Regions from separate parts of the Roseixanthobacter liquoris genome, predicted to be linked through region 2. Evidence: predicted binding sites of a transcription regulator. Region 2 holds the regulator's gene; the other holds the start of a gene.
The links. Region 2 encodes PhoB, which activates phosphate uptake and scavenging genes when phosphate is short. Its sites were predicted from a motif close to TGTCATNNANCTGTCAT; they were not measured.
Positions count from the first base shown of each region.

Region 1: the regulator PhoB is predicted to act here: its motif matches at 1,691-1,707, upstream of phnC (phosphonate ABC transporter ATP-binding protein).

Region 1 is NZ_CM195537.1:1,967,333-1,970,648, reverse strand. Features, by position in the region: gene V5F84_RS08675 (amidase) at 1-889, shown strand, start outside; gene phnC (phosphonate ABC transporter ATP-binding protein) at 1,753-2,568, shown strand; gene phnD (phosphonate ABC transporter substrate-binding protein) at 2,765-3,316, shown strand, end outside.
Region 2 is NZ_CM195537.1:1,640,818-1,644,133, reverse strand. Features, by position in the region: gene V5F84_RS07300 (aspartate aminotransferase family protein) at 1-47, opposite strand, end outside; gene V5F84_RS07295 (GcrA family cell cycle regulator) at 384-896, shown strand; gene phoB (phosphate regulon transcriptional regulator PhoB) at 1,418-2,119, opposite strand; gene phoU (phosphate signaling complex protein PhoU) at 2,125-2,853, opposite strand; gene pstB (phosphate ABC transporter ATP-binding protein PstB) at 2,873-3,316, opposite strand, start outside.

The sequences.
Region 1 (3,316 bases), 330 kb from region 2:
CACACGCAATCCGCGCCGGCTCAGCCATACGCCCGGCGGCTCCTCCGCCGGCTCGGCGGCGGCGGTGGCGGCGGGCATGGTGCCGTTCGCCATCGGCACCCAGACCGGCGGCTCGGTGGTGCGTCCGGCCTCCTATTGCGGCGTCACCGGCTACAAGCCCACGTTCCGCACCTTGCCCACCATGGGCATGAAGACCTTCTCCTGGCATCTCGACACCATCGGCCTGTTCGGCGCGCGGGTGCAGGACGTGGCGTTCGCCGCCGCCGGCCTCACCGGGCGCGATCTCGACATCGGCAGCGAGGTGGCGCAGGCGCCGCGGATCGCGGTGATCCGCACCGTGCGCGCCGACCAGGCCTCCGCCGACGCCCATGCGGCGCTGGACCAGGCCGCGCGCATCCTCGCGGCGGCGGGCGCGAGCGTCAGCGAAGTCGCGTTGCCGGCGGAACTGGAGGCGGCCGACGCGATCCATTCCACGATCCAGGATTTCGAGGGCGCCATCGCCTTCGCCGACGAATATGACCGCGCGCGCCACCTGCTCTCCCCGCTGCTGGCCCGGCATCTGGATCAGGCCGCCGCGGTGCAGCCGGATGCCTATGATTCCGCGCGCCGCACCGCCAAGCGCGCGCGCCAGCGGCTGGGCGACTTCTTCGCCGATTATGAAGCCATCCTCACCTTCTCCGCCCCCGGCACGGCGCCGGAAGGCTATGGCAGCACCGGGTCCGCCATCTTCAACCGGCTGTGGACGCTGATGGGCACGCCCACGGTGAATGTGACCGGCCTTTCGGGGGCGAACGGCATGCCCATGGGGGTGCAGATCGTGGGGCGTTTTGGCCGGGATCGGACCGCCTTGACCGTCGCCGCCTTCGCCGAACGCGCGCTGCAAAGCTGAAATACAATATATCAAAAAAGCCCGATGTGCAGTGCGATACCGCCATGTGGATGGTATCGTTCACTTCTCGAAAACAGACGCTGCGGCGCAGGATAATGCACCGCGTTGCGGCAGCGTTATTTGCTTTTCCATTTTTTGGTCTTTGCTAAGCTTCGCGCGGAGATCGACCAAAAAGGGACTTGAGAAGTGGACCTGGGCTCGATACTCGACATGCTGAAGGTGAGTACCGCTTTCGCCGTCATCGGCGCGGTGCTCCTGGGCATGATCTGAGTTTGGCCACACGCTCAAGCCGCCTTCGTAAAAGACCAAAAATCGCGAAGGGCAGGTCGATCGGCGCGGCGCTGGAGAGAAATTCTCCGGCGCCGCGTGCCTCACAACCCAGCCGGCCTGCGCCGGGCGCCCGTTCCGATGCGGGAGGTTCGCGCCGAGGCGCAGTCGAATCGCCCCGGCCGCATCGCCGCTCGCAGTATCGTCGCCCGGGCTATCTTCGCCCGCACTATCTTCCCTCCGCGCTATCGTCGCCCCGCGCTATAGTCGCCCGGCGGTAGCGCGGCATCGCCGCCGGGTGTGGGATCCGCCTTCCCGGCCTCTCCGACCCGTTCCGCCCCCTCCCGCAGCCCCGCCCGCCCGGAGCACAGCGGGCGCGCAAGGGCGATTGGCCTCTCGCCTTAGGCCCTTGGCATCAAATGTAGTTTTGTCCCAACAATCAGGCTTTTAGGTCGGATTGTGACGTGAATGACAATTGCATGAAGCGCGACCTTAGAGGATTTGCAAGGCCGCGACGGTGCCCGATCACCCCAGTGTCATAAGATTGTTGCGGCGCCCGCTTAAGGAAATGTCCGGTAAGCACCGGAGCAAACCAGATGATGGTGATCGAAGGGCTGACCTGCCGATTTGGCGAAAAGGTCGCCGTATCGGATGTCAACCTCGAGATCGGCCAGGGCGCCTTCATCGGCGTCATCGGCCGTTCGGGCGCCGGCAAGTCCACCTTGCTGCGCATGATCAATCGCCTCCAGCCGTCCAGCAGCGGGGCGATCCGCTATGACGGCGTGGACGTCACGGCGCTGAAGGGCCGGGAGCTGCGCCTGTGGCGCGCCCAGGCCGCGATGATCTTTCAGCAATTCAACCTGGTGGGCCGGCTCGATGTGCTCACCAACGTGCTCATGGGCCGCCTCTCCACCATGCCGCGCTGGCGCGCGCTCTCCAAGATCTGGAGCGAGGAGGATAAGGCCATCGCGCTGACCGCGCTCGACCAGTTCGACATCGCCCAACTGGCGGCCCAGCGCGCCGACAGCCTCTCCGGCGGCCAGCAGCAGCGCGTGGCCATCGCCCGCGCCCTGGTGCAGGAGCCGGGCCTGATCCTGGCGGACGAGCCCATCGCCTCGCTGGACCCGCGCAACACCAAGGTGGTGATGGATGCGCTGCTGCGCATCAACAAGCATTTCGGCATCACCGTGCTGTGCAACCTGCACTCGCTCGACCTCGCCCGCACCTATTGCGACCGCCTCGTGGGCATGGCCGCCGGCCGTGTGGTGTTCGACGGCGCGCCGGCCGCCCTGACCGAGGGGGTCGCGCGCGAACTCTACGGCCTCGAGGCCGGCGAGGTGATGGATCTCGAAGGCGCCGCCGCCGAGCCGGAATTCGAACCCGCCCTGGCGCCGGGAGCCGCCGCCGTGTGACCCCCGCCCGCTGCGGCCGCGCCAGTTGGCGGCCGGGCGCCAGCACGGGCACGCCCCTGGCGCGCGCGTGATTTCGACAGCGCATGCGAACGCCTCCCCGCGCAGCCCGGAGCCGCGCGCGGTTTTCCAGAAGTACGCGTGATTTCAAGCGTTTTCGTACCCCGCCTCCATACCCCGCATCCTCAAGGAGCGAGACATGCTGACCCGTCGTACCCTGATCGCCGCCGCCACCGCGGTGGCGATGACCGCCGGCCTCGCCGGCAGCGCCAATGCCCAGGACTGGAAGGCCCAGTATCCCGAGCTGGTGTTCGCCATCATCCCGGCGGAAAACGCCTCGGGCGTGACCGAGCGCTACACCCCGCTGATGAACTATCTCAGCAAGGAACTCGGCACCAAGGTGACCCTGCGCATCGCCAATGACTATGCGGCGGTGATCGAGGGCCAGCGCGCCGGCAACATCCAGATCGCCTCCTACGGCCCCTCCTCCTTCGCCCGCGCCCTGATGACCGGCGCGAAGATTGAGGCCTTCGCCATCGAAGTGAACGCCGACGGCACCAAGGGCTATCATTCGGTGCTCTATGTGAAGGCCGACAGCCCCTACAAGTCGATCGAGGACCTGAAGGGCAAGAACCTCTGCCTGGTCGATCCCAACTCGACCTCCGGCAACAACGTGCCGCGCTTCGCCATGAACAAGATGGGCATCACCCCCGATCAGTTCTTCGGCAAGGTGGTCTATGCCGGCTCGCAC
Region 2 (3,316 bases):
AAAACGAGGTCGATGCGCGCGTAGGTCGGCAGAACGGGGGTGATCACGGAACCCCTCCTCTTGGGGTGGGGCGAAACGCACAGCGTCTCGCCGGACATCAGAAACGCCAAAGGCCGCCCTCGCGGGGCGGCCCGACAAAAAGGGATTCTAATGATCGCGCGCGTGAGGTCAACAGAGCGCAGCCGTTAACCTGATTGTAACGACTTGGGGACAACGGCGCGGGAATGCATTCCGACTCTGTGCGCGGGTGCGTGCATATTGTAGTTTGCTCGTGGCCGACCACGACATGTCGTGCAGGCCTGTTCCCCAAGTGACGTTGGGCCCTGCGAACCCGCGTGCAATGGCGCGCCTGGGTGCGGGAGAAGAGTCGAAGGAGGAGAGCGATGAGCTGGAACGACGAGCGCGTCGAACTCTTGAAGAAGCTCTGGGGCGAAGGGCTTTCCGCAAGCCAGATCGCCGGCGAGCTGGGCGGCATCACCCGCAATGCGGTGATCGGAAAAGTGCACCGCCTCGGCCTCTCCGGCCGTGCGAAATCAACGGTTCCCGCGGCTCGCCCGCGCAAGGCGCGGCCGGAAGCGCCCGCACACAAGCCCGCGCCTCAGCCGCAGACCATCGGCAACACCGCGCTCGCCCCCGCGCTGGAAGCCTTCGTGGCGCCCGAGCCCGCGCCGCGCCCGGCCTCCGCCGGCAATGTGGTCGCCATGGGCCAGCGCTGCACCATCATGAACCTCACCGAGGGCACCTGCCGCTGGCCGATCGGTGAGCCGGGCACGGAAAGCTTCTATTTCTGCGGCGGGCGCAGCCTCACCGGCATGCCTTATTGCACGACCCATGCGCGGATGGCCTACCAGCCCACGCAGGATCGCCGCCGGGACCGTCGCGTCGCCCGCATCTGAGCGGCGCGCACCGGGAACGACATGTGCCGGCGCAAGCGTTTGCCGGCACATGCAAGGAAGGACCCCGGAGCAGATCGCCGGGCATGCGAGGCGGGGAACGACCGGCGTGGGCCTCGGCCCAATCGGGGAAGGCGTTCCCGGAGCGGGTCTTTCGAGAAGGGCGCGCCGCTCGCCCGGGCGTCGAAGCCATTTTAGGGTCTGCCAGCGACCGGCTGGGCCCTGCTGAAACGCCAAAGGGGCCCTGCCCGCCGCGCGAGATGGCGTGCCGCGATGGGCGACCAGCCGCAGCGACCCGATTTGCGCGAAGATCGCATCATACGAAACGGACAGCCGGCCAGGCGCATCGGCCGGGCCAGGATTTGCGCCTTGCCCCCCGCCTGTGGGCCGGCGCCTGCGCGCCATCACTTTTCGCGAAATAATGATCTTGGCGATGTGCGCCGCAGAGCATCCGGCGGCTTGCCGGGGGTGCGAGCGCGACAGGGATCGACCTGCCGGCGCCCGCCGCGTCTGGCCCCTGGCGCTCAATGCACGCGGGCGAACATCTCGTTGAAGGAATAGCCGGCGCCGCGCACGGTGCGGATCGGATCGGACTGCCGGCCCCGGTTGATCGCCTTGCGCAGGCGGCCCACATGCACGTCCACCGTGCGCTCGTCGATATAGACGTCCTGTCCCCAGACGCCGTCGAGCAATTGCTCGCGGGAGAACACCCGTCCGGGGCTCTGCATCAGGAATTCCAGCAGGCGGAATTCCGTCGGCCCGAGATGGACCTCGCGCCCCGACCGGTGGACCCGGTGGGTCTCCCGGTCCAGCTCGATATCGCCGGCCCGCAGCAGGGTCGCCACATGCTCCGGCTTCGCCCGCCGCAGCAGCGCCCGCACCCGCGCCAGAAGCTCGGGAACGGAGAAGGGCTTGACGACATAATCGTCGGCCCCGGTGGCGAGGCCGCGCACGCGTTCCGTCTCGTCGCCGCGGGCGGTGAGCATGATCACCGGCAGCCGCTCGGTTTCCGGGCGCGTGCGCAGGCGGCGGCACAGTTCGATGCCCGACAATCCGGGCAGCATCCAGTCGAGGATGACGAGGTCCGGCACGCTTTCGCGCAACCGGGTCTCGCCCTCATCGCCCCGTCCGACGCTCTCGACGAAATAGCCTTCCGACTCCAGATTGTAGCGGAGCAGAAGGGTCAGCGGTTCCTCGTCCTCGATAATCAAGATACGCGCAGGCACGGATTTTACCCCTGAAGGCTATGCCCCGGGAAAGCGACGGTCGTCTCGCTGGAGACATCCGCCTTCGGGCGCTCTTCGGACAACATCTGTCCCGAAACCATGTAATAGATGGTTTCCGCGATATTGGTCGCGTGGTCGCCGATGCGCTCGATATTCTTGGCGCAGAACAGAAGATGCGTGCACACCGAGATGTTGCGCGGATCTTCCATCATATAGGTGAGGAGCTCGCGGAACAGGGACGTGTACATGGTGTCGATGCCGCTGTCGCGCACCCACACGTCCACGGCCTTCGCCTGGTCGCGGCTGGCGTAGGCGTCCAGCACTTCCTTGAGCTGCTCCAGCACCAGGTCGGACATGTGCTCGACGCCGCGCACCAGCTTCTGGGGGTGATATTCCCCCTCGATGGCGAGGACGCGCTTGCCCACGTTCTTCGCGAGGTCGCCGATGCGCTCCAGGTCGGAGGCGATGCGGATCGAGGCCACCACATCGCGCAGGTCGCTGGCCACCGGCTGGCGCTTGGCGATGCAGATGATGGCCTTTTCCTCGATCTCCCGCTGGAGGTGATCGACGCTCGCATCGAGCAGGATCACCCGCTGGGCGGAAGCGGTGTCGCGGCGGATCAGGGCATTGACGGCGTCAGCCACCATGCGCTCCGACTGGCCACCCATTTCGACGACCTTGCGGCCGATCTCCTTCAGCTCGGCGTCGAAGGCCGAGACGGTATGGTCGGACATCTGGCAGATCCTTGCTCGGTCAGCCGAAGCGGCCGGTGATGTAATCGCGGGTCTTGATCTGCTTGGGGTTGGTGAAGATCACGTCGGACGGCGCGACCTCGACCAGCTCACCCAGGTAGAAGAAGGCGGTGATATCGGCGCAGCGCGCCGCCTGCTGCATGTTGTGGGTCACGATGACGATCGTGAAATCCTGCTTCAGCTCGTCGATCAGGTCCTCGATCTTCGAGGTGGAGATCGGGTCGAGCGCGGAGGTCGGCTCGTCCAGCAGGATCACTTCCGGCTGCACGGCAATGGTGCGGGCGATGCACAGGCGCTGCTGCTGGCCGCCGGACATGCCGAGCGCCGAGGTGTGCAGGCGGTCCTTGGTTTCTTCCCAGATGGCGGCCTTGCGCAGGCAGCTTTCCACCCGCTCGTCCATCTTCGCCTTGTTGAGGTTCTCGTGCAGGCGCACGCCGAAGGCGAT